Linked DNA regions of Cytobacillus sp. IB215665. The protein of the gene in region 1 interacts with the protein of each later gene in a pairwise test. Links are inferred from orthologs where the notes say so. Each region holds a gene or a part of one and is shown on either strand. Other genes may lie near its edges. The genes, in order: tsaE and rlmB.

Region 1 (11,605 bases):
TTAAAATAATTTACTATATAAACGTGATGGAGTGGTATTTTATGAGTGTGATTGATGAATTTTCATTAATAAACAAAATTAAACCACATGTTGTAAACCAATCATCTTTAATAATGGGTATTGGAGATGATGCAGCATTAGTCTCATCAAAGGATAAGTTTGATCAAATAATATGTATTGATACGATGGTAGAAGAAGTCCATTTTAAGCGAAGTACTATGAAGCCCTATCATATTGGCTTTAAAGCTTTAGCAGCTAATATAAGTGACGTGGCAGCAATGGGGGGGATACCTCTCTATTATTTAATATCCATTGCTATACCTAAACATTGGAAGGAAGAAGATATTCTTGTCATATATGCAGGAATGAATGATCTAGCTAGAAATTATGATATGGATATGATTGGTGGAGATACTGTATCTACAAATGGTCCACTAGTTATATCGGTAACCGTCATTGGTGAAGTTGAAAAAGGAAAAAAACTTTTTCGAAGTAATGCTAAGGATGGTGATATCGTGTTTGTTACAGGGACGTTAGGTGATTCTTCTGCAGGGTTACAGTTGTTATTAGATAATGGGATTAAATATTCTTATCAATTAACTGAAAAAGATTTAGTAAACAAGCATCAAATGCCTTATCCTCGTGTGGAGGTTGGCCGTTTGCTGGCATGTTATAATAGGGTAGCGTTAAATGATATTAGTGATGGATTAGCTAGTGAAGCAAATGAAATTGCTGAAGCTAGTAATGTTTCAATATATCTTGAAGAAGGTCTCATTCCTTTAAGTAAACAAATACGTGATGTTTGTAGTGAGGAAGCTGTTATCAAAGCTCTGTATGGTGGAGAGGATTACGAACTCATAGGTACATTGCCGCAGAGTGATTGGAAACATTTTGAGAAAGAATGTGTTAAACAAAATTATAAGGTAACAGCGATTGGGCAAGTGAAATCTGGAACTTCAGAAGTTTTACTACAAACAAATGACGGGAAAGTTAAACCGGTACAAAAAAAAGGCTATAACCATTTTAACAATTGATAGGTGAAGAAGATGAAAACTTATGAAATTATAACTGATTCTGCTGAGCAAACAATGAAAATTGCACACGAGCTAGCTAATTATTTGCAGCAGGGTGATGTGATTGTACTAGAAGGTGATTTAGGTGCAGGCAAAACAACATTTACTAAAGGTTTAGCGAAAGGACTAGGGATTACAAGAAATGTAAATAGTCCTACTTTCACAATCATTAAGGAGTATCAAGGTAAAGTACCTCTTTATCATATGGACGTATATAGATTAGAAAATGGGTATGAAGATCTTGGATTTCAAGAATATTTCGAAGGAAATGGAGTCACAGTTGTAGAGTGGGCTCATTTAATTGCTGATCAGTTACCAGTAGAACGACTAGTAGTGAGAATTAATCATATGAGTGAATATAAACGGAAGCTTATGCTAGAACCTATTGGCGTACGTTATGAACAAGTATGTAAGGAGATATTAAGCAAATGACAGTGTTAGCAATTGATTCTTCAAATGATGTGATGGGTATTGCTCTTGTTGATGAAAGTAAGGTTATTGGAGAAATAATTACAAATGTAAAAAAGAATCATTCGATTCGTGTCATGCCTGCAATTGAATCATTATTGCAGGACTCTAATATTTCAACAAAGGAACTATCGAAAATAGTTGTTGCAAAAGGACCAGGTTCTTATACTGGTGTAAGAATCGGTGTTACAATTGCAAAAACACTAGCATGGTCATTACAAATCCCACTTTCAGGCGTATCAAGCCTAGAAGTACTCGCAGCAAATGGGCATTTTTTTCCTGGATATATTTCACCGCTATTCGATGCCAGGCGGGGACAAATTTATACGGGATTGTATTCATATAAAGCTGATGGATTGCAGCAAGTGAAACAAGATCAAAATGTTCTCTCATCTGACTGGGCTAAGTCATTATCATCACTCGATAAACCAATATTATTGTTAGGTAATGACGTTGATTTACATAAAGAAGTAATGATCAGTGAGCTTAGGGGTAAAGCAGTGTTTGCAGCTGAGAGTTTAAACAATCCAAGACCAGCTGAATTGGCATTGCTAGGAATGCATAGGGAAAATGAGGATATTCACCAGTTTTCACCGAATTATATTCGCCTTGCTGAAGCAGAAGCGAAATGGTTAGAAGCACAGAAAAAAGAAAGTGGAACTGCAAATGGAAACAACAACATTGTTTAGGTTAATGAATGTTGAGGATATTCAAGATGTACTGAAGGTGGAGGAGGCATCCTTTGCTACCCCTTGGAGTAAGGACATCTTTTTAAGTGAAATTAATAATAACAAATACGCCCATTATATCGTAGCGGAAGAAGACGGGCTAGTTATTGGATATTGTGGGGCATGGATTATAGTAGACGAAGCTCATATTACGAATGTAGCTTTGTTACCAGAATGTCGTGGCAGGAAACTAGGAGAAGCCATGCTAAAGCAGCTGATGGATTTTGCAAAAGCACTTGGAGCAAAGACGATGACATTAGAGGTAAGGGTATCAAATATAATTGCCCAATCGCTCTATCGCAAATTAGGATTTAATGATGGGGGAATTAGGAAGAATTACTATACAGATAACCAAGAGGATGCATTAATAATGTGGGTGAATATATAATGGAACAAATACAAAATCAAATTATTTTAGCAATCGAAACAAGCTGCGATGAAACGGCTGTAGCAATCATAAAAAATGGGTGTGAAATTTTAGCGAATGTTGTAGCATCCCAAATAGAAAGTCATCAGCGTTTTGGAGGAGTTGTGCCAGAAATAGCCTCTAGACATCATGTAGAGCAAATTACCATTGTGCTTGAAGAAGCGCTAAGGCAGGCGCAAATATCATATAACGAGATCGATGCAATTGCTGTTACTGAAGGGCCAGGATTAGTCGGAGCCTTGTTAGTTGGTGTCAATGCTGCCAAAGCTATTGCTCTTGCGCACAACATTCCTATTATTGGGGTTCACCATATAGCTGGACATATTTATGCAAATCAACTAGTATCTGAAATGAAATTCCCACTTATATCATTGGTTGTTTCAGGTGGGCATACAGAATTAGTATATATGGAAAAACACGGATCATTTAAAGTAATTGGAGAGACACGTGATGATGCTGTAGGTGAAGCTTATGATAAAGTTGCAAGAACATTGGGACTACCATATCCAGGTGGTCCTCACATTGACCGACTAGCTCATGAAGGAGAAGCGACGATTAAGCTTCCTCGAGCTTGGCTTGAAGAAGGTTCTTTTGATTTCAGTTTTAGTGGATTGAAATCTGCTGTGATAAATACATTACATAATGCGAAGCAACGTGGTGAGGATTTAGAAACAAAAGATATCGCAGCAAGCTTTCAAGCAAGCGTAATAGATGTATTAGTCACAAAAGCGATGTTAGCTGTTGATAAGTATAATGTCCAACAAGTATTATTAGCTGGTGGTGTAGCTGCTAATCAAGGGTTAAGAGCTGCTCTTAAAGAAAAATTTTCGTCAAAGGATGATATAGAATTAATTATTCCTCCGCTAACTCTATGTACAGATAATGCGGCAATGATTGCAGCAGCAGGTAGTGTATTATTTAAACAAGGAAAGCGTTCGGACATGGCTTTAAATGGGAACCCTGGCCTTGATATTGAGCAATAGTAAAATGAATAATAACATAACAGTGTTATGAAAGACCGTGATTCTTCCTAAGGATACGGTCTTTTTCCACACCTTTATCCACAGAAAAAATACTATTGTGGAAAATTAGTAACAAAAGCTAGTTTAAAAGCACTTTTGAAGCAAGTGGATAAGTGGATAACTTTGATAAAAACTGTGGATAATGTGTAAAAGTCGGTGTATAACATACATTACAATGAATTGTTTGTGGATAACTATGTGGAAGAGTCAACTACAATCCATATGAAGTGTAAGAAACATCTTTTTTGCAATAATTGTAGTGCTTATTGGGGGCTTGCGCTTCTCTTCTGTATCCCTAGCCTCTCGAGGTCGTTTCACTACAATCCTAAAAGGTAAAAAGCACCTTCTAGGATTGTAGTTCCAACGCTTGTCGAGGCAAAACAGTCGTCTCCACTTTTCTTCTAATCATGGAGTGTTTCCCATTCGGTCATTAATTGTTCTAGTTGCTCCTGGTACTGTGAGTTTTCTTCATTAATCACGGCCACTTTTTCGTGATCTTGAAAGATAGTTGGGTCACATAGGAGAGTCTCATTTTTATCTATTTTTTCTTCGAGTTTTGATATCTCTATTTCTAGCTCTTCGATTCTTCTTTTTCTTTGACGCTGTAATTTCTTCATTTCCTTGTCTTGTTCATAAGTCAGCTTCGTCTGTGTTTTATCTTCCTTGATTGAAGGACTAACTACTTTTTGTTCATTTAGCAGCTTAAGTTCTTCAATTTCTGCTTTCTTTGATATGAAATAATCATAGTCTCCCAAATATTCAGTAATACCGTTTGTAGTAAGTTCATACACTTTCGTAGCTAGTCGGTTTATAAAATAGCGGTCGTGGGAGACGAATAGAATTGTACCAGGATAGTCAATCAATGCATTTTCAAGTACTTCTTTACTATCCAAGTCTAAATGGTTTGTAGGCTCATCCAAAATTAACAGATTAGCTTTTTGTAACATAAGCTTTGCTAACGCAAGTCGTGCCTTTTGGCCACCACTAAGTGTTGATACCGGCTTCAACACATCATCACCTGAAAATAAAAAGTTGCCTAACACTGTCCTTATATCCTTCTCGGGTTTTGATGGGTACTCATCCCAAAGTTCATTAAGAACACTTTTATTTGAACTAAGATTTGCTTGTTCTTGGTCATAGTATCCAACTTTAACATTTGATCCAAAAGAAAATTCTCCTTGTAGGGCTTGTATCTTATTAATCGCTGCCTTGAGTAAAGTTGATTTCCCAATACCATTTGGACCTACCAAAGCTACACTGTCACTTTTCATGATTTGAAAATTGATATGTTGGATAATAGGCTTGTTGTTTTCATAAGAAACAGAAATGTCTTTAGCTTTTAAAACTTCATTTCCACTTTGACGTTCGATGTCGAAGTGGAACGAAGCCGATTTTTCATCTCCAGTAGGCTTATCTAGGACTGTCATTTTCTCCAGTTGTTTTCTTCTACTTTGTGCTCGTTTTGTTGTTGAAGCTCGTGCTAAGTTTCGTTGAACGAAATCCTTAAGCTTGGCAATTTCACCTTGCTGCTTTTCATAAAGCTTTAAATCGTGTTCATAATTTTCTGCTTTCTTCTTTAAATAATCACTATAATTACCGATGAATTTTGCTGAATTAGTTCGAGATATTTCGTATACTTGTGTAACGACTTTATCAAGGAAATAACGGTCATGAGATACGATGAGAATAGCTCCTGGATAGCCGAGTAAATATTGCTCCAACCAAGTAAGAGTATCAATGTCAAGGTGGTTAGTAGGCTCATCTAGTATTAATAAATTTGGCTTTGCTAATAATAGCTTCCCTAGAGCAAGCCTCGTTTTTTGACCACCACTTAAAGATGATATAGGTGTTGAGTAATTAAAGCTGGAAAACTGAAGTCCGTGTAGAACAGCTCGTACATCAGCTTCATATTGATAGCCACCTTGTTCTTTATATTGAATTTGTAAATGATCATACTCTTTTAATAGTTTGTCGTAATCTGCCTTGTTTGACATAAGGCTTTGATTGGACATTTTTTCTTCTAGTTTACGTAATTCTATCTCCATTTTTTTTAACGGTTCAAACACGGTTAACATTTCTTCCCAAATAGATAAGTCCGAATCTAAGCCACTATGCTGTGCTAAATATCCAATAGAAATATCTTTCGGTTTCATGACGCTTCCGCTATCATGAGACATGTATCCTGCTATTATTTTCAATAAGGTTGATTTTCCAGCGCCGTTACGGCCAACGACAGCTATTCTATCTTTCAATTGTACTTCTAGCTTTATATTCGATAAAATAAGATCAGATCCAAAATATTTTGTGAGCTGATTCACTTGTAACACTATCATGTTAGTTCACCTCTGTTATAATAGTTTTAGTGTATCTTAAAATGTATGAAATGAGCAATATTCTTTCACTGGATTCCAATGTTTAACTATCTAAGGTTTGAGAAGTGCTTATTTTTAACAATAGTTCAGTTTGATTTGTATGCGCTTTCTTAGTGAAGATATTTTAGACTTAGCTTTTATATCATGTACGATGTATAGGCTCTTTTCATAAAATTTTTTGCAATTGACCTCATTTATTAAGAGGAAAGAAGCTACGACCGCTAGGTTTATACGTATTTTCTCTTAAAACGAATAACAGCAATTAATGCGAAAAAAGCCTTGTACTAAGACATAAATAGGATTTCTCATAGTATTTGTTGCACCTTTTCATCATTAAAACTATAACAATAGGCTAAATTATTAATTACAATTGCCACACCACTTACGAAAAAGCCATTTACTAAGAAGGTGATAGAAACGGACTTGGGTGTACATATAGTTTTCACGCCTTGTTAAAGTAACGACAGGATTGTAAAAATAGTGTAGTATAGTCATATTGAGAGGTGAAAAGCAACAGTGTCTTCATTTACACATTTTAATGATCAAGGTAGAGCAAAGATGGTTGATATTTCTGAAAAGGGCGAAACATTAAGAACTGCTATAGCGAGATCAAGTATCTCAGTTAGTAAAGAAATTTATGAACAAATTATTCATTCAAAAATAAAAAAAGGGGATGTTTTAGCTGTAGCTCAAGTGGCTGGTATTATGGCTGCAAAAAAAACATCAGATATTATCCCGATGTGTCACCCAATTAGTTTAAAGGGTGTCGATATCACATTTACATGGGAAGAAGAAAAGCACTTATACAAGCTTATTATTATCGTAGAAGTTAAAACGAAGGGTAGTACAGGTGTTGAAATGGAAGCTTTAACTGCTGCTAGCACATGTGCCTTAACTGTTTATGACATGTGTAAAGCAGTTGATAAAGGTATGGTTATTGGTCCAACTTATTTATTAGAGAAGACTGGTGGAAAGAACGGAGACTTTATTAGAGAGCAGTGAATGAATAGCTGTTTGAATGTGGGGGAATAGAAGTGAATAACGAACAAACAAAAATTCCACAAGCTACTGCAAAGCGTTTACCATTGTATTATCGATTCATTAAAAATCTTCATGCTGCAGGTAAGCAGCGCGTATCTTCTGCTGAGTTAAGCGAGGCTGTAAAAGTAGATTCAGCAACAATACGTAGAGATTTTTCGTATTTTGGTGCTTTAGGTAAAAAAGGGTATGGTTATAATGTTAATTATTTATTAACGTTTTTTCGACAAACACTAGATCAAGATGAACTGACAAAAGTGGTGTTAATCGGGGTCGGGAATTTAGGTACTGCATTTTTAAATTACAATTTTATTAAAAATAATAATATGAAAATTGAACTTGCATTTGATGTTGATGAGCAAAAAATTGGCACTACAGTTGGAGATGTTCCTATTTATCATATGGATGATTTAGAAAAATATATTACCAAAGATGTAAGTGTTGCCATCTTAACTGTACCTGCACCAGTTGCTCAAGGGATGACCGATCGTTTAGTAGAAACAGGTATTAAGGGTATTTTGAATTTTACACCAGCTCGAATTAATGTACCTGACCATATTAGAATTCATCACATTGATTTAGCAGTTGAGTTACAATCTTTAGTATATTTCCTTAAAAACTACCCAACTGAATAGTAGCTCTACTGGCATTGTGGTCGTTTAGATGATCATCGAGTTATAATAACAATATATGCTTTATAATGATAGATCAGGAAAATTATTTGTAATTTATGATGGAGGTGAGACCAATTAACATAGGAATAGGAAGTCTTATATTAATTTTAGTGATCGCACTCGTTATCTTTGGTCCAAATAAGCTTCCTCAATTAGGAAAAGCTGCTGGAGAAACACTTAGAGAATTTAAGAGAGCGGCACAAGACATTGCAAATGAAAATAATAAAAAGAAGTAACATTAGGATGAGAAAGTATGAATGATAGTAAAGAAATGTCTGTATACGATCATATAGGAGAGCTAAGGAAGCGTCTAATTATCGCAGCCGTTTTCTTTGTTGTTGCTACAATTGGAAGCTTTTTTTTGGCTGAGCCAATCATTGTCTATTTACAACAGGCTGATGAAGCAAAAGAGCTGACGATGAATGCATTTTCCTTAACTGATCCAATAAAAATTTATATGCAATTTGCTTTTATTATAGCTTTTGTAATTACTGCACCAGTTATTTTATATCAGCTTTGGGCGTTTATTAGCCCAGGTCTATATGAAAAAGAACGGAAAATCACTTTAAGTTATATACCAATATCAGTGTTACTATTTTTAGGTGGAGTTTCATTTTCCTATTTTATTCTATTTCCATTTGTTATTGAGTTTATGACGAGGATATCTGAACGGCTAACGGTTAATCAAGTTATTGGCATAAATGAATACTTCCAATTTCTATTTAAAATCACTATTCCATTTGGAATATTGTTTCAGCTTCCTGTCGTTGTGATGTTTTTAACTAGACTTGGCATAGTCTCGCCTATGTTTTTAGCGAAAATAAGAAAATACGCATATTTCGTTTTACTAGTTATAGCAGCATTTATTACGCCACCAGAGCTCATTTCACATCTGATGGTGACGATACCTTTATTTATTCTATATGAAATAAGTATCTTTATCTCAAAAATAACCTATCGGAAAGTGGAAAAACTAGAACAGGAACTCCTGACTGAAAATGAGTAATAACCATACAATAAACCATAACAAAGTTAATCAAAGTGAGTTTTTACAAATTGTAGAGGCTCACTTTTTTCATGTAGTATTTTCTAGCGGTTATTTTGTGAGTATATGCAAGTATAAAGGTCGTATTAATATCTTATATAAAGCATTCAATAAATGAAGAAAGTAATGATGTTAATGAGCAATAAAACAACAAAATTGTTTGAGGTTGATTTATATAAACCTATTCAAGAGCATTTTATAGAACAGGGGTATGAAGTATATGGAGAAGTCAATCATTGTGATATAGCAGCTATAAAAGACGATGAGCTAGTGATCGTGGAGCTTAAGCTTAATATAAGTATAAAGCTGTTAATACAAGCTACTAAAAGGCAGCGTTTATCCGATCAGGTGTATATTGCTATCCCGAGGCCTACATATTCTTTGCGTTCTAAAAAATGGCAGGATATATGTTATTTGGTCAGAAGGTTAGAATTAGGCCTTATGATTGTAACTTTCAAAAATGGTACTGCACTGGTAGAAATCATTCTAGCCCCAGCTGACTTTGATCGGAAAAAAAGCATGCAAAGCAGCAAAAAAAAGAGAGATTTACTTTTAACTGAAATGCAAGGCAGGCATCGTGACCATAATGTTGGTGGAAGCAAGAATCAAAAAATCATGACGGCGTACAAAGAAAACTGTATTCATATTGCTTGTTGCCTCGAACGTTTAGGTCAGTTATCAACAAGTGATCTTCGCCAAATGGGAACGGGTGACAAAACTGTATCTATTCTTAATAAAAATTATTACGGCTGGTTTGAAAGGGTGCGAAGAGGAACTTATTCACTTAGTGATAAGGGTAAGAATGAGCTAACTTCATATCCACAACTTGTTCACTATTACGGTGAATTAATAGCAAATAAGCTTGGTTGATACAGAGAATGGTATTTTGGGTAACTCATATGTATTTAGAGAAGAAAAGATGTCCCGAACATATTCGTGCTTAGCAAAAAGCAACAATTAATGTGAAATTAGCCATAGAATAAAACAACCTTCCTGTTAACTAGGAAGGTTGTTAATTATTTTATATTTTTTAGTTTGTTATGAAAGATAAACATACGAATAGCCACTCCAAAATCAAGGGTGGCTACAAAAGACAATATGAGAGTGGGGAAATTCCAAATTGTTTCTTGAGCTGATTGAATTGCGAGATATGTGAAAACGATTCCTATAAAACTATATATAAATCCAAAAAATAAAGGTGAGCGGCGCATATGTTATAATCCTCCAATAATCGACTGCATTTGTTCCAGTTGTTGTCGCATTTGTTCAATGTCATCCTTGTAGATAGTTTGTATTAAGACCACAAATGTATTCATTGAAACGTGTGCAATAATAGGTACGAGTATTCTTTTTGTTTTCACATAAAGAAAGGCAAAAGTAAATCCCATTGAACTGTATATGAGTATGTGCTCTGGCTCACCATGAACTAGGGCGAATATGACAGAACTAATAAGTGCTGATATCCAAAAATTATATTTCTTATACAACGAGCCAAAAATGATCTTTCTAAAAATGATTTCCTCTAATATTGGTGCGATGATTGAAGTGACAATAATGAATAACGGGACCAATTCAAAAATTCCGATAAGCACTTCAGTATTTTCTGACCCTGGATTAATTCCAAGTAACATTTCAATATTTGCTGCTAAAGATTGTGCAAATAACGCAAGGAAAATACCTGCGATTGACCAGAAAATGGCTTTGCCAGTAGAGGGGTAATCTTCAGGAATCACTCTGTTAATCATATCTTTTTTCATAATGAAGAGAATAATCATTAATCCGAGGATAAAGCTAATTACAGCCCAATAACCAACCCTAATGACTAGCGCAATATCATTAGAATGAGCATCCTCGCCTACACCTAAAATTTCTAATAATGGCACACCTAAAGTCGCAGAAAATTGGACGATAATATACGCGATAATTACATACCAATAATGTCTTTCGAACGGTGGAAATATCTTTTTAATCAATAAAATAATCTCCTTTAAATGTTTGTTCATGCTGCTTTGGTTTAAAATAGTATTTTGCTATTTGGGAATGCCTTGTTTCCCTTCGCAGCTTTTAGAGGTCACCATGTCATTTTATCAGAAAGAAAAATCCCTATTCAAATGATATACCTTAATGATTTGACATTGTTAGCCTATTTAACGATTTTCATCATAGTTGTCCGATTAAAATATGCACTAATAATGTATGTCCGATATACACGGGTTAGTACAATACTTACCGTATTTTATCACAGTATTCTAACATACTCATGTATATTATGTTTTTTATGTTTATTCCTACGTATTTGTGACATAATTTTAAAGGGTTAAATGATAAAGATATTTACATAAGAAGGTATAAACTTTATTTCAATCATGTAAAACCTACTTAGCGTTCCAAATACATCAACATCAGCAATATTAACTCTACAGAGATCCTAGAAATGGGTTGTTTTTGATTTAAATAATGTTTTTCGTACTAAGCAATTGCCAAGTACTTAACTAGAGTTATGGCATCTTTCTTCTGTAAAGCAATGATAACCGTATAAAACACTTTTTCTATGCTGGTATCAATAGCGGCAAAGATTACGAAAAGAGTCTTTCTATATTGAAGACTATGACAAGAAATAAAGCCAAGCTCTAATTGTGTAATAAAAAATGGGACGAATGTCGTGGTTATACAAGGGAGAACTTGTCTATTTATGGGGTATATATGAAATTAGGAATTTTTTTCTGCTTTAGACTTGCAAAAACATGTGAGATTCATT
Region 2 (16,425 bases), on another replicon or contig:
AATAACATAGGAACGGAGCATATTTTATTAGGTCTTATTCGCGAGGGTGAAGGAATTGCAGCTAAGGCGTTAGTTGCTCTTGGATTGGAATCTAATAAGATTCAAGAAGAAGTTGAAAAGTTAATCGGTAGAGGTCAAGAAACAACTCAAACGATTCATTACACACCTCGTGCCAAAAAAGTTATTGAATTATCAATGGATGAGGCGAGAAAGCTAGGACATTCATATGTAGGAACGGAACATATTTTACTCGGGCTCATCAGAGAGGGTGAAGGTGTTGCTGCTCGAGTTTTAAATAACTTAGGAGTAAGCTTAAATAAAGCACGTCAACAAGTGCTTCAGTTGTTAGGGAGTAATGAAACTTCATCAGGCCATCAAGGAGGGGCGGCTACCAATGCTAATACACCTACATTAGATAGTCTCGCACGAGATTTAACAGCCATTGCACGAGAAGGAAGCTTAGATCCTGTCATTGGTAGAAGTAAAGAAATTCAGCGTGTAATTGAAGTTTTAAGTAGACGCACAAAGAACAACCCAGTCCTTATAGGAGAACCTGGAGTTGGTAAGACAGCAATTGCTGAAGGGTTAGCTCAACAAATTGTAAATAATGAAATACCAGAAATCCTACGCGATAAACGTGTAATGACTTTAGACATGGGCACAGTGGTGGCAGGAACTAAATATCGCGGTGAATTTGAAGATAGACTAAAAAAGGTAATGGATGAAATTCGCCAAGCAGGAAATATCATATTATTTATTGATGAACTTCATACATTAATTGGAGCAGGTGGAGCTGAAGGAGCAATTGATGCTTCAAATATTCTAAAACCATCATTAGCTAGAGGGGAGCTACAATGTATTGGAGCTACAACTTTAGATGAATATAGAAAATATATAGAAAAAGATGCTGCGTTAGAAAGACGTTTTCAGCCGATACAAGTAGATGAACCAACGAATGAGGAATCAATTCAAATCTTGAAAGGTTTACGTGATCGGTATGAAGCACACCATCGTGTGTCAATCAGTGATGACTCAATCATTGAGGCGGTAAAATTATCAGATCGCTACATTTCGGATCGCTTTTTACCTGACAAAGCGATTGATTTAATAGATGAAGCAGGATCAAAAGTTCGGTTGCGGTCTTATACGACACCACCAAATTTAAAAGAGCTTGAACAAAAATTAGATGAAATAAGAAAAGAGAAGGATGCAGCAGTACAAAGTCAAGAGTTTGAGAAAGCAGCCTCTCTACGGGATACTGAGCAACGCTTAAGAGAGCAATTAGAGGAAACAAAGAAAAGCTGGAAGCAGAAACAAGGTCAAGAAAACTGTGAAGTAACAGTAGAGGACATTGCTAAAGTTGTTGCTAGCTGGACAGGAATTCCAGTATCAAAACTTGCTCAAACTGAAACAGATAAATTGTTAAAATTAGAAGAAATCCTGCACTCGAGAGTAATTGGTCAAGAAGAAGCTGTGAAAGCAGTTGCCAAAGCTGTACGTCGAGCGCGTGCTGGATTGAAAGATCCGAAAAGACCTATTGGCTCATTTGTTTTTTTAGGCCCTACCGGTGTTGGTAAAACTGAACTAGCAAGAGCATTAGCAGAATCAATGTTTGGTGAAGAAGATGCAATGATCCGAATTGATATGTCTGAGTATATGGAGAAGCATTCGACGTCAAGGCTCGTAGGGTCACCGCCAGGTTATGTCGGTCATGATGAGGGTGGACAATTAACAGAAAAAGTTCGTCGTAAACCATACTCAGTTATTCTTCTAGATGAAGTTGAAAAAGCACATCCTGAAGTTTTTAATATTTTGCTTCAAGTGCTAGAAGACGGCAGATTAACTGATTCAAAAGGCCGTACAGTAGATTTTCGGAACACAGTGTTAATTATGACATCAAATGTTGGTGCAGATGCGCTAAGACGAAATAAATTTGTTGGATTTAATGTACAGGATGAAAACCAAAATTATAAAGATATGAAGGGGAAAGTGATGGATGAGCTGAAAAAAGCATTTCGTCCTGAGTTTTTAAATCGTATCGATGAAATTATTGTTTTCCATTCATTAGAGAAAAAGCATCTTAAAGAAATCGTGACATTAATGACAGAACAATTAACAAAAAGATTAGTGGAGCAAGAAATTGCCCTGGAAATTACAGACGCAGCAAAGGAAAAGCTAGCAGAAGAGGGAAATGACCTAGAGTATGGAGCACGTCCTTTGCGCAGAGCGATTCAAAAGCATGTTGAAGATTTGCTTTCTGAAGAATTGCTCAAAGGAACGATTGCAAAAGGTCAGAAAGTAATGCTAGATGTTGTTGAGAAAGAGTTTACTATTCGCTTAGTAGAAGAAATCGGTGAATTAAACCACTTATAAAATACGATAAGTAAGAAAAGAGGTATACGTCAGCATGTAAAGTCGTATACCTTTTCTTCTTTAGATCTACTTATATTGTCATAAAATATAATACACATAGGTATTTTAAATAGAGGAGCTTAACATAATGGCGAAAAGAAAAACAAAGTTTAGTTGTCAAACTTGTGGATATGAATCAGCAAAATGGATGGGAAAGTGTCCTGGGTGTAATGCATGGAATACAATGGTAGAAGAAATTGAACAGACTAAATCTGCTCGGAAGGGATCGTTTTATGTAGCACCTACTTCTACTAGTACAAAACCTACAGCTATAACCAAAATAGAAACAACGAACGAACCAAGAATGTATACAGATTTTGTGGAATTTAATCGGGTATTAGGTGGAGGTATTGTTAAAGGATCGCTTGTATTAATAGGTGGAGATCCTGGTATTGGAAAATCAACATTGTTATTGCAAGTATCATCAAAATTAGCACATTCTGAACATAAAGTATTATATATATCTGGAGAAGAATCGATAAAACAAACGAAGCTTCGTGCAGATCGACTAGAGGTTCACGGAGAGAATGTATTCGTGTTAGCTGAAACTGATTTACAGTATATATCAAAAGCAATTGAAGAGATGGAGCCATCATTTGTTGTTATTGATTCAATACAAACTATTTTTCACCCTGAGGTTACATCAGCTCCTGGCAGTGTCTCACAAGTAAGAGAATGTACCGCTGAGCTAATGAAAATTGCAAAAACGAAAGGCATCGCCACTTTTATTGTTGGTCATGTTACGAAAGAAGGCTCAATTGCTGGACCACGGTTACTTGAACATATGGTGGATACAGTTCTTTATTTTGAAGGTGAACGTCATCATACGTATAGGATATTAAGAGCAGTAAAAAACCGCTTTGGATCAACAAATGAAATAGGAATTTTTGAAATGAAGGAAATAGGTCTAACTGAAGTTCAAAACCCTTCGGAAATTTTTCTTGAGGAGCGTTCAAAAGGAGCAGCTGGATCTACAGTTGTAGCCTCTATGGAAGGAACAAGGCCCGTTCTCGTTGAAATACAAGCACTCATTTCACCAACAAGTTTTGGTAATCCACGAAGAATGGCAACTGGAATCGATCATAATAGAGTATCACTACTTATGGCTGTACTAGAAAAAAGAGTTGGGCTATTACTGCAAAATCAAGATGCATACTTAAAGGTTGCTGGAGGAGTCAAGTTAGATGAACCTGCAATTGATTTAGCTGTAGCCGTCAGTATCGCTTCAAGCTTTCGAGACCAACTATCAAATCCTACAGATGTAGTTATCGGAGAAGTTGGCTTAACTGGGGAAGTACGACGCGTTTCTAGAATTGAACAGAGAGTTCAGGAAGCTGTGAAACTTGGCTTTAAGAGGGTTATTTTGCCTGAGAAAAACTTAGGAGGATGGACTGTTCCAGCTGGAATTGTGGTAATTGGAGTATCATCTGTTAATGAGACCTTACAACATGCATTGGGAGGGTAGATAGTTAATGGAGAGAGTGCATAGCGAACAAATATTAGCAGACATATTAAAGCTAATTGCCCCTGGAACCCCTATACGGGAAGGGTTAGATAACGTATTACGTGCAAAAACCGGTGGATTAATCGTTGTTGGCTACAACGATAAAATGAAAAAATTGGTTGATGGTGGGTTTCAAATAAATTGTCAGTTCTCACCATCATATTTATATGAATTAGCTAAAATGGATGGTGCAATTATCTTAAATGAATTAGGGACGAAAATCTTAATATCCAATGCACAATTAGTTCCGGATTCTTGTATTGTTGTATCTGAAACGGGAATGAGGCACCGTACTGCAGAGAGATTTGCGAAACAAACTGGCAGCTTAGTCATTGCTATCTCACAACGCCGTAATGTTATTACGTTATATAAAGCTGACTTTCGCTATGTATTAAAAGATATTGGTGTCATTTTGACGAAAGCAAATCAAGCTATGCAAACACTTGAGAAATATCACGCTGTTTTGAATCAAAGTATGACCAATTTAGGTGCATTGGAATTTGAAGAACAAGTAACTTTTTCAGAAGTTTTACAAGTTCTACATCGTATTGAAATGGTGTTAAGAATTAAAAATGAGATCATCAGCTATGTCACTGAGTTAGGTTCTGAAGGAAGGTTAATACGACTACAAATGAACGAGTTAGTTGCCCATATTGAAGAGGAGGCAATTTTACTTATTAAGGATTATGCATGTGAAGCTAAGGAAGATATTGATGCAATGTTACTTAAAATACAAAAGCTTTCGAGCTCGGAGCTTCTTGATGATTATCTACTTTTAAAATTACTTGGGTATCCTCAAAATACAAATATAGATAAAGGTGTGATACCTCGAGGTTATCGAGCCTTATATAAAATACCACGTTTGCCATCAGTTGTTATAGAAAATTTAATAGAAACCTTCAAAAATATGAATCAAATTGTGAAAGCAAGTGTAGAACAATTAGATGAAGTAGAGGGGATTGGAGAAGTTCGAGCACGAAAAATTAAAGAAGGACTTAAAAGAATACAGCAGCAATTATTAATCGATCGTCAAATATAGTAGTCATTTGCAATCATCGCATAAAGGATGATATGCTAAGTGAAAGATGTCTTTATTTTACAAATATATTTCATCGCGGTTACAAATAGAAAAAATAATAGTAATAGTACGTTTCAATTATTGCAAACTGTTTATAATGTATAGAAGGAGGTGAAAGAATGTTAAAAAGAATTGTACAATTATTTTTTCTCATTATCGGTGGGATATTAGGTATATTTTATATTCCATATGTATTACCTTTAATGAATATTGATAACATTGCATTGTTAAGAGAACATTACATGCTAGCCATATTAGGTGCACTTATTTTCTTTCTTGTTACATTTTGGTTAGTAGATTATATAGTAAATTTGATACGTTGGTTAGAGGAGACTGTTGTCAAGGCTCCAGCAACTGATGTAGTCTTTGGGAGTCTAGGGTTAATCTTTGGCCTTATTGTTGCTTTTTTTATTAATATCCCAATACAAAAATTCCAATTTTTATTATTCAATACCATTATACCTATATTTTTGACTCTGTTATTAGGTTATTTGGGCTTTCAAATAGGTTTTAAAAAGCGAGACGACCTTATTAACTTATTTTCAATATCTAACCGTAAAGGAACAAAAAAAGGCAATGAAGAAGATTTTGAGCTGTATGATAAAAAATTAAAAATATTGGATACAAGTGTTATTATCGATGGTCGTGTAGCGGATATATGTCAAACAGGCTTTTTAGAAGGAACGATCGTCATACCCCAATTTGTCCTAGAAGAACTTCAGCATATCGCGGATTCAGCGGATGTGTTAAAGCGTAATAGGGGTAGAAGAGGGCTTGATATTTTAAATCGCATACAAAAGGAATTATCAAATAACGTTGAGATATATGAAGGTGATTTTGAAGATATACAGGAGGTTGATAGCAAGCTCGTAAAGCTAGCTAAAATTACTTCCGGAGTGGTAGTTACAAATGATTTTAACTTAAACAAAGTTTGTGAATTACAAAATGTAGCTGTGTTAAATATTAATGATTTGGCAAATGCCGTGAAGCCAGTAGTTCTTCCAGGAGAAGAGATGAATGTCCAAGTAATTAAAGATGGGAAAGAACAAAATCAAGGCATTGCGTATCTTGATGACGGAACGATGATTGTTGTTGAAGATGGAAGAGATTATATAGGTAAAAATCTTGATGTGTTAGTTACGAGTGTACTACAGACTTCTGCTGGGAGAATGATTTTTGCTAAGCCGAAGTTGTTAGAAAGAGCATTATAAGATATAATACTAAGTTTATAAATGATAAGGTTAGTGGTGAAGTGAACAAGTCCCTTAACCCTTATCATGCCTATACAAATGTTAGGAGAGCAGCATGATGTTATATAAGGTAGTCATTCCTGCAGCAGGACAGGGGAAAAGAATGAATGTAGGTATGAATAAACTGTTTATGTCATTACAGTCAACGCCAATCATAGCACGTACTTTAAAAGTTTTTGAAAATGATCCCCATTGTGTAGGGATTGTCCTAGTTATTAATTCACTAGATGAGAAATATATGAGGGAAATTGTTGAAGAGAACAACTTTTCGAAAATAGAAAAAATCGTGTATGGTGGAGCTGAGCGGCAACATAGTGTACATCTGGGCTTAAAAGCAGTACATAATGTTGATATTGTGCTCATTCACGATGGTGCTAGACCTTTTATTAAAATCGAGCATATTCATTCTTTAGTTAATACGGCATACAATGACGGGGCGGCTGTTCTTGCAGTACCTGTTAAAGATACTGTGAAGCGTGTTCTGGATTTGAAAGTGGAGGAAACATTTGAACGATCTAGCTTGTGGGCAGTGCAAACGCCACAAGCTTTTCGTATATCATTATTGGAAGAAGCGCATGAGCAAGCTATTAAAGATAAATATATTGGTACCGACGATGCCAGTTTAGTAGAACGACTAAATAAACAAGTAATTATCGTCGAAGGTGATTATCAAAATATCAAAATTACTACACCAGAAGATATCAAATTTGCACATGCAATTTTGGGTGAGTAGTTTAAATTATAAGCGAGTTAACATAGAGAGATAAAGTAACGGGAGTGAAGAGTTATGATTCGTATTGGGCAAGGTTTTGATGTTCATCAATTTGTTGATGATAGACCTCTAATATTAGGGGGAATTGAAATTCCCCACGTAAAAGGTTTGTTAGGACATTCAGATGCGGATGTATTATTACATACAATTGCAGATGCCAGTTTAGGAGCCATTGCTGCAGGGGATATTGGCAAACATTTTCCTGATACAGACCCGCAATATAAAAATGCTGATTCATCACTACTACTTCAACACGTGTGGAAGCTAGTAAAGAATGAAGGCTATGAATTGGGTAATGTGGATTGTACGATTATTGCTCAACAACCAAAAATGGCCCCATATATTGACCAAATGAGAGGGAGAATTGCTGAACTTCTAGAGGCTACTATTGACCAAGTAAATGTAAAAGCTACAACTACTGAAAAGCTTGGGTTTACAGGAAGAGAAGAAGGAATAGCTGCCCAAGTAGTTATTTTACTAAAAAAAATGTAGCAACATAGACATGCTTTGTATACAATCATGTTTGGTGATAAAATAACGATAATACTTTGCTATGTACAATTATGGGGGTAACAATTATGGTAAAAGATATAAGGGTTCGTTATGCGCCGAGTCCAACAGGACATTTACACATAGGGAATGCGCGTACGGCATTGTTTAATTATTTATTTGCTCGAAATAATGATGGCAAATTTATTATTCGAATTGAAGATACGGATAAAAAGCGTAACATTGTAGGTGGAGAAGAAAGCCAATTAAAATATTTATCTTGGCTAGGTATTAATTGGGATGAAAGTGTTGATGTAGGTGGGAATTATGGGCCTTATCGTCAATCGGAAAGAAATGATATTTATCAGCAGTATTATAAAGAACTATTAGAGAAAGATTTAGCATATAAATGTTATTGTACTGAGGAAGAACTAGAAAAAGAGCGCGAAGAGCAATCTTTAAATGGAGGCATGCCTCAATATTCAGGGAAATGCCGTCATTTAACGGATGAGCAACGCAAATCTTTAGAAGCCGAAGGTCGAAAACCTAGCATTCGTTTTAGAGTACCATCAGAAAAGACATACCGTTTTCAAGACATGGTAAAGGGTGAAGTGACTTTTGAATCACAAGATATTGGTGATTATGTCATTGTTAAGAAGGATGGTACCCCAACGTATAACTTTGCAGTAGCAGTTGATGATTATCTTATGAAAATTTCACATGTTTTACGTGGTGATGATCATATTTCTAATACACCAAAGCAAATGATGATTTATGAAGCTTTTGGATGGGAGTATCCTACATTTGGCCATATGACTTTAATTGTAAATGAGAGCCGGAAAAAGCTTAGTAAGCGCGACGAAGCGATTATTCAATTTATCGAGCAGTATGAAGAATTAGGTTATTTGCCAGAGGCTTTATTTAACTTTATTGCACTTCTAGGTTGGTCACCAGGTGGTGAAGATGAAGTATTTACAAAGGAACAATTGATTGATATTTTTGATGCTAAGCGCTTATCAAAATCACCTGCTCTATTTGATAAACAAAAATTGACATGGATGAACAATCAGTATATAAAACATCTAAATGCCGATGAAATCGTAAACTTATCCTTACCTCATTTAATTAAAGCTGGGCTCATACAGGAAAACGTGGATGAAGAAAATAGAGAGTGGGTTCGAAATTTAATTTTATTACATCAAGAAAAAATGAGTTACGGGGCAGAAATTATTGGCTTAACAAAATTGTTTTTTAAAACAGATATTGAGTATGATGAGGAAGCAAAAGTAGTTCTATCAGAAGAGCAAGTTAATGAGGTACTTACTGGGTTTCTGTCAGAGATTGAACAGCTTGAATCATTTAAAGCAGAGCATATTAAAGCAGCAATGAAATCTGTTCAAAAATCTACAGGCAACAAAGGTAAAAAGCTCTTTATGCCGATTCGTGTTGCGACAACAGGTCAAACACATGGCCCGGACTTACCAATGGCAATTGAGTTACTCGGTAAGGAAAAAATTAAAGAGCGGATAAAAAGCCTAATTAGTTAACTTTTTTTGAACTTTGTAATATAGTAAAGATATATCAATCGACGTTTAAATGTAGATTATAATATATATTTTGGGAAACAAGCTTTAACAAAATGAATGATACGTAATTACGTTGACGAGGAAAAGTAAATGAGCGGATAAAGATATTTAAGAGAGAACCATCATCGGCTGAAAGTGGTTCATATCTCCGTTTTTTGAAATGCACCTCTGAGTATTCTAGGTGAACTAATCTTTGATTAACTAGCTTAGGACGGATTCTCTTCCGTTAGAAGGGTTGAGTTGGGGTTGGCTTACATGTTTGAGCTACCTAAACAGGGTGGAACCGCGTGAAAACGTCTCTGTGCATAGGCATAGAGGCGTTTTTTCGTATATAGAAATGTACACGAATACAACTTGTGTTCATCGTATCTTTTCTTTTTTTTATAGTTTTTCGTAAATAACTAAACAAGAATATTACTAAAATTTGGTGCATCCTTTCTTCTATAAAACGATGACTTTTACGTAAAATGATATCTTTATCTTTTAGTATAGGTACAATAGCAACAAAGTTTACGAAAAGAGTTTTGTTAGAAATTCAACACCTTTATTGATGAGTTATGGAAAATATGGCCCTTACAGTCATTTCAACGTAAAACCATTTGATAGTATAGCATTCTATACATGCTAATTGTCTTGTTTTAACCTATGTTAGGGATGATTGAGGCTCTTGCACTTTTCTTGTCTTTTGAACAAATAATAAGAATGGAGGGGAACACCGTGTTTAAAATGTTTAAAGAAGATATTGAGGTGGTTTTTGAGCAAGATCCAGCTGCAAGAAGCTATATTGAGGTGATCCTTACTTATTCTGGGTTACATGCTATTTGGTCACATAGGATAGCTCACGGATTATTTAAGCGAAAACTGTTTTTTCTTGCTAGACTCATATCACAAATAAGCAGATTTTTTACTGGAATTGAAATTCATCCTGGTGCTCAAATCGGAAGGCGCTTATTTATTGATCATGGCATGGGTGTTGTCATAGGTGAGACGTGTGAAATTGGAGATAATGTTACGATTTATCAAGGTGTTACATTAGGAGGAACTGGTAAGGAAAAGGGTAAGAGACATCCGACTATTAAGGATAATGCACTTATCGCGGCAGGAGCAAAAGTACTAGGATCAATTACTATTGGAGAGAATTCAAAGATTGGGGGAGGCTCTGTTGTCTTACATGACGTTCCTGACAATTCTACAGCTGTTGGTATACCTGGAAGGATAGTTATAAAAAATGGTGTGCGTGTTAAAAAAGACTTTAATCATCGAGACTTACCAGACCCGATAGCTGATCGTATAAGAGAAATTGAATTAGAAATGAATGAATTACGAAATGAACTAGCAGAAATGAAAGAGAGGAAAACAGAACATGCCAATTCAAATTTATAATACACTTACTAGAGCAAAGGAATTATTCATTCCTATTGAGGAAAATAAGGTTACAATGTATAAGTGTGGACCAACAGTATATAACTATATCCATATTGGAAATGCACGACCTGATATTATATATGACACAGTTCGCAGATATTTTGAATATCGCGGGTATGATGTGAAATATATTTCCAACTTTACTGATGTTGATGACAAGATTATAAAAGCTGCTAACGAGTTAGGTGAGGACGTACCTACTGTCTCTGAGAGGTTTATTCAAGCATATTTCGAAGACGTTTCCGCGTTAGGGTGCAAAAAAGCGGATGCTCATCCACGAGTCACAGAAACGATGGACATTATTATTGACTTTATTCAAGCATTGATTAACAAAGGTTATGCCTATGAATCAGGTGGAGATGTTTATTATAAAACACGCGAATTTGATGGGTACGGAAAATTATCTCATCAATCAATTGACGAATTGCGAGTAGGTGCTCGAATTGAAGTTGATGAGAAGAAAAACGATTCAATAGATTTTGTTCTTTGGAAAGCAGCAAAGGAAGGAGAGATTTCCTGGGAAAGCCCATGGGGCTTAGGTAGACCTGGTTGGCATATCGAATGCTCTGCAATGGTACGGGAATATTTAGGAGATACAATAGATATTCATGCAGGAGGGCAAGACTTAATTTTCCCACATCATGAGAATGAGATAGCACAATCAGAAGCTTTAACAGGAAAAAAGCTTGCTAACTATTGGATGCATAATGGGTATATCAATATAGATAACGAAAAGATGTCGAAATCATTAGGGAACTTTGTTTTGGTTCATGACATTATTAAAGAGCATGACCCACAAGTGTTGCGCTTTTTTATGCTATCTGTACATTACCGTAATCCAATAAATTATAATATTGAATTACTTCAGAGTGCTAAAAGTAGCCTAGAGAGATTACGTACAGCTTATACGAATTTAAAACATCGGATGAATAGCAGTGCTAATTTAACTACAAATGATGATGAATGGATTCAAAATATTAGTCAATACAAAGTGAAATTTATTGAAGAGATGGATGATGATTTTAATACTGCGAATGCAATTACAGTATTATTTGACCTTTCTAAGACAGCAAATCTTTATTTAATGGAAAAAAACACTTCCAATCAAGTTATTCAACGATTTATATTGCTCTTTGAAGAAACCTTTAACGTGCTTGGACTCACATTAGAAAATAATGAGCTACTTGATGATGAAATAGAAGAACTGATTCAACAAAGAATAGATGCTAGAAAGAATAGGGACTTTGCATTATCTGATCAAATTCGAGATGAGTTAAAAGAGCGAAATATTATACTTGAAGACACTGCTCAAGGTACAAGATGGAGAAGAGGGTAAAGAAAATGTTACATTCACCTAATATTATTGATGTGAAACAGTTAAACAGTCTAGCTTTAGCATATATGGGTGATGCTGTATATGAAAGTCATGTGCGGCATCATCTATTACTAAAAGGTAATATTAGACCTAATCAATTACACAATATTGCTAAAGCATATGTGTCAGCGAAAGCGCAAGCAAATGTTATTCACTTCTTTCTCCAAAATGATATGCTTAGTATTGAAGAGCAAACAATTGTAAAGAGAGGGCGTAATGCAAAATCAGGTACCATTCCAAAAAATACAGATGTACAAACTTATCGATATAGCACAGCGTTTGAAGCTTTATTAGGATATCATTATTTAATGGGAAATGAAGATAGGTTTGAGGAGCTTGTAAGTGAATCTTTTCAATTTATTGAGAAACAAAAGAAAGGAGGTAAATGATGAATCAGGAATATATTATTGGCAAAAATCCTGTGTTAGAAGCGTTAAAATCAAAGCGGGAAATTAATAAGATTTGGATTGCTGAAGGATCACAAAGAGGGCAAATGCAACAGGTTGCTCAGCTTGCAAAGGATAAGCAAGTACCGATTTCATTTGTCCCAAAGAAAAAGATAGATCAAATGAACGATGGCAATCATCAAGGTGTTATTGCTCAAGTGGCTGCATACGAATACGCAAGCCTAGATGATCTATATCGTAAAGCAGAGGAAAAAGGAGAAATGCCCTTTTTTATCTTACTGGATGAAATTGAGGATCCACATAACCTGGGTTCTATCATGCGAACTGCAGATGCAGTTGGTGCTCATGGCATTATTATTCCGAAGAGAAGAGCGGTAGGATTAACTGCAACTGTTGCTAAAGCTTCAACCGGAGCGATAGAGTATATTCCAGTAGCCAAGGTGACAAATTTGTCTCGCACGATAGAAGAGCTCAAAGAAAATGGCATATGGATTATTGGTACAGATGCAAATGGTCAAGATGACTACAGGAGCATTGACGGAAATATGCCTTTAGGCCTTGTCATTGGTAGTGAAGGAAAAGGGATCGGAAGACTTATAAAAGAAAAATGTGATTTTCTCATTAATCTTCCTATGCGTGGGAAGGTAACATCTTTAAATGCATCGGTTGCTGCTGGCTTACTAATGTATGAGGTTTACCGTAAACGAATCCCGTTAGGGGACTAGCCTTTATGGATATCCTGATTGTTGATGGATACAACATTATAGGGGCATGGCCAAACTTAAGGCCTTTAAGGGATAAAGATTTTAACTCAGCTCGTGATAACTTAATCAATCAGATGGCTGAATATCAAGCTTATACTGGCTATAGAGTAATCATTGTTTTTGATGCTCATCTCGTTAAAGGCATTGAAAAGAAATTAAAAAACCACAAAGTAGAGATCATATTCACACGTGAGAATGAAACTGCAGATGAACGTATAGAGAAGCTCGTGAAAGAACTTAATAATATTCAAACGCAAGTTCATGTTGCAACATCAGATTATATGGAACAATGGACGATTTTTGGACAGGGCGCATTGAGGAAATCCGCACGAGAACTATACAATGAAATGACCGCAATTAAACAGCGAATTGAGAAGAAGGTCAAAGTAACACAACAAAAAAAGCCAAAGTCTAAAATACATCTTAGTGAAGAAGTTGCAGAAATTTTCGAAAAATGGAGACGTGGACAACGATGAGTAGTTGACGTTGAAAAAAATCGTGCTGTATAATATTTCTATATAACGGTCGGAGGGATCTGTGTGGTTTCGAACTTCAAAGGGAAGACAAGGGGAATATATGAGCAGTATGAGGATGAACATATTGTAGAATTAGTTCACAGTGGCAATAGTGAAGCGCTTGATTATTTGATCAATAAGTATAAAAACTTTGTCCGTGCAAAAGCGAGATCGTATTTCTTAATTGGAGCAGATCGAGAAGATATTGTTCAAGAGGGTATGATAGGCTTATATAAAGCAATACGTGATTTTAAAGAGGACAAGCTTACATCATTTAAGGCTTTTGCGGAATTATGTATAACGAGACAAATTATTACTGCTATTAAAACTGCTACTAGACAAAAACACATTCCGTTAAATTCCTATGTATCACTGGACAAGCCTATTTATGACGAGGAATCGGATCGAACACTAATGGATGTAATTTCTGGTACGAAGGTAATGAATCCAGAAGAACTCATTATAAATCAAGAAGAATATGATGATATTGAAGTGAAAATGTCAGAGTTATTAAGTGATTTAGAAAGAAAGGTATTAGTTCTTTATTTAGATGGCAGGTCTTATCAGGAAATTTCCGAAGATCTAAATCGTCATGTGAAATCTATTGATAATGCACTACAAAGAGTAAAAAGAAAGCTGGAGCGTTACTTAGAGCTGAGAGAGATAAGTTTGTAGCTTTCCTCCATTTCTTAACAGTTGTTGACATAGAAAAGAATGGTATGATAATCTTTTAAGGACATGTATGTCTATGGTAGGTGTTATCATGAGTAAAAAAATAGTCCTTGCATGCAGTGAGTGTGGAAGTCGAAACTATATAACTATGAAAACTGATGCAAAAACAGAGAAAAGACTTGAAATAAATAAGTTTTGTAAAACTTGTAATACACATACAACCCATCAAGAAGCAAAATAATTTTTAACAACCTAGATTATATAAAAACCGGCGCTGGAGGTTACGTATATGAAACGTTTAACAACATTTTTGCGTGATGTTGTACGTGAAATGAAGAAAGTAAGTTGGCCTAAACGAAAGGAATTGACTCGCTATACTATTACAGTACTATCAACTGTAGTATTTTTTGTGTTGTTTTTTGCTTTAACAGACCAAATTATTTCTTTTTTAATTGAATTAGTAGTTGAATAACAATTGCATTGTCATGGTATAATGATTGATAAAGTTAGTAGATGAAAAGCCCGGTAACGGGTTTTTTGATTTGGGAAGAAATGTATTTCGAGTAGGCGCTTTAGTAAGAAGACGAAGATAATCAAGGTATATAACCTGCTGATGAATGTTTTACGTCTGAATGTGCCTTTATGAAAATTGACGAAATGTTAATGGTCTCTTTAGGTGTAGGGAATTTAACCATCTCCTCGAGGTCACTATACCTTTTTACTAGAAGGCAAAAAAACGCCTTCAAGTGAGGTGACTCCAGTGCTTGTGTGGGATGAATGAGACGTTTGGACTTTGCTGAATGACTTGCTTCAGCAGCCATCGGCTCGAGGTTATAAGCCAATCCGTCATTAAGGATAAAAAGCAACCTTATTGATGGTTCGCCATATGTTTGTCACCGGTGAGTGTGCTGTTTGCGCTTTCAGTCTATTTTATTGTTGGGGAGGGAAGGACATAATAAGTCCTATCGAATGGAAAAGAATTGGTATGTTGTTCATACGTATTCAGGCTATGAAAACAAGGTAAAAGCAAATTTAGAAAAACGTGTTGAATCAATGGGAATGCAAGATAAAATATTTAGAGTTGTAGTTCCTGAAGAAGAAGAAACAGATGTGAAGAACGGAAAAAAGAAAGTCGTTAAGAAAAAGGTATTCCCAGGATATGTGCTAGTAGAAATCATAATGACAGATGACTCTTGGTATGTTGTAAGAAACACACCTGGAGTAACAGGTTTTGTCGGATCGTCAGGTTCTGGATCAAAACCAACTCCGTTGTTGCCAGATGAAATTACCCATGTGTTAAAAAGAATGGGTATGGAAGAAAAAGTTGTTGAGGTTGATTTTGAACTTAGTGAAACGGTAAAAGTGAAGGATGGTCCTTTTGCTAACTTTACAGGTAAAATTGAAGAGCTTGACGTTGATAAGAGTAAAGTTAAAGTTCTTGTAAATATGTTTGGGCGTGAAACGCCAGTTGAGCTAGACTTTGACCAAATAGAAAAAATATAACCAATTAAACTTGAAATGACACAAAAAAAGTGGTAATATTTCAAAGTCAGTATGTCTCAAAAAGTATGGGGCTAGATGATAATATATCTTTATTATAGTGAGTGTTCAAAAAGGATGAAGAAGTACAAGGAGGCTATGCTCCTAATTTCATGTACATATGCATCGTACATGAGAAGTGGTAATGCAAGTCGACTGAAGTCTCTTGACGGTTCCTTCTCTCAGACGATTTGGACATCCTCGAATAGATAATAAAGGTTTACGATGAGTGGGAGGGAATACCCTATTACCACATCACGGACTTTAAGGAGGTGTGTCTCGTGGCTAAAAAAGCAATAAAAGTTGTTAAGTTACAAATTCCTGCTGGTAAAGCAAATCCGGCACCACCGGTTGGACCAGCCTTAGGGCAAGCAGGTGTAAATATCATGGGATTCTGTAAGGAATTTAACGCTCGTACAGCTGATCAAGCTGGTTTAATTATACCGGTTGAAATTACAGTTTTTGAAGACCGTTCATTTACTTTTATTACGAAAACTCCACCTGCAGCAGTATTACTTAAAAAAGCTGCTGGAATCGAGTCTGGTTCAGGTGAACCAAACCGTAATAAAGTAGCGACTGTAAAACGTGACAAAGTACGCGAAATTGCTGAAACAAAAATGCCTGATTTAAATGCAGC

Evidence for each region.
Region 2: the proteins of tsaE (region 1) and rlmB interact in binary tests that used the Escherichia coli proteins (3 or more experiments, as listed by UniProt). The link is inferred for Cytobacillus sp. IB215665 from one-to-one orthologs.

Annotation. Positions count from the first base shown.
Region 1 is NZ_JAXBME010000029.1:22,109-33,713, reverse strand. The notes cover bases 1-2,775. They hold tsaE (tRNA (adenosine(37)-N6)-threonylcarbamoyltransferase complex ATPase subunit type 1 TsaE), read left to right. Parts: upstream 1-1,046; coding sequence 1,047-1,505; downstream 1,506-2,775. Other genes in these bases: tsaD (tRNA (adenosine(37)-N6)-threonylcarbamoyltransferase complex transferase subunit TsaD), read left to right, coding at 2,657-2,775; rimI (ribosomal protein S18-alanine N-acetyltransferase), read left to right, coding at 2,208-2,657; tsaB (tRNA (adenosine(37)-N6)-threonylcarbamoyltransferase complex dimerization subunit type 1 TsaB), read left to right, coding at 1,502-2,230; thiL (thiamine-phosphate kinase), read left to right, coding at 42-1,034. In the rest of the region: more of tsaD, read left to right, coding at 2,776-3,679; SLH52_RS22390 (ABC-F family ATP-binding cassette domain-containing protein), read right to left, coding at 4,120-6,051; cyclic pyranopterin monophosphate synthase MoaC, read left to right, coding at 6,607-7,092; SLH52_RS22380 (redox-sensing transcriptional repressor Rex), read left to right, coding at 7,125-7,763; SLH52_RS22375 (twin-arginine translocase TatA/TatE family subunit), read left to right, coding at 7,859-8,038; twin-arginine translocase subunit TatC, read left to right, coding at 8,056-8,808; SLH52_RS22365 (DUF2161 domain-containing phosphodiesterase), read left to right, coding at 8,962-9,717; SLH52_RS22360 (YdiK family protein), read right to left, coding at 9,864-10,058; SLH52_RS22355 (type II CAAX endopeptidase family protein), read right to left, coding at 10,062-10,820. UniProt on the Escherichia coli protein: Required for the formation of a threonylcarbamoyl group on adenosine at position 37 (t(6)A37) in tRNAs that read codons beginning with adenine.
Region 2 is NZ_JAXBME010000023.1:41,915-58,339, reverse strand. The notes cover bases 11,217-14,151. They hold rlmB (23S rRNA (guanosine(2251)-2'-O)-methyltransferase RlmB), read left to right. Parts: upstream 11,217-12,279; coding sequence 12,280-13,023; downstream 13,024-14,151. Other genes in these bases: sigH (RNA polymerase sporulation sigma factor SigH), read left to right, coding at 13,596-14,151; SLH52_RS20685 (NYN domain-containing protein), read left to right, coding at 13,029-13,538; SLH52_RS20695 (Mini-ribonuclease 3), read left to right, coding at 11,858-12,280; cysS (cysteine--tRNA ligase), read left to right, coding at 11,217-11,852. Outside these bases: ATP-dependent protease ATP-binding subunit ClpC, read left to right, coding at 1-2,373; DNA repair protein RadA, read left to right, coding at 2,501-3,877; DNA integrity scanning diadenylate cyclase DisA, read left to right, coding at 3,885-4,955; SLH52_RS20725 (PIN/TRAM domain-containing protein), read left to right, coding at 5,114-6,205; ispD (2-C-methyl-D-erythritol 4-phosphate cytidylyltransferase), read left to right, coding at 6,303-6,977; ispF (2-C-methyl-D-erythritol 2,4-cyclodiphosphate synthase), read left to right, coding at 7,032-7,508; gltX (glutamate--tRNA ligase), read left to right, coding at 7,595-9,052; serine O-acetyltransferase EpsC, read left to right, coding at 9,809-10,474; more of cysS, read left to right, coding at 10,455-11,216; more of sigH, read left to right, coding at 14,152-14,252; rpmG (50S ribosomal protein L33), read left to right, coding at 14,341-14,490; preprotein translocase subunit SecE, read left to right, coding at 14,539-14,721; transcription termination/antitermination protein NusG, read left to right, coding at 15,219-15,752; rplK (50S ribosomal protein L11), read left to right, coding at 16,070-16,425. UniProt on the Escherichia coli protein: Specifically methylates the ribose of guanosine 2251 in 23S rRNA.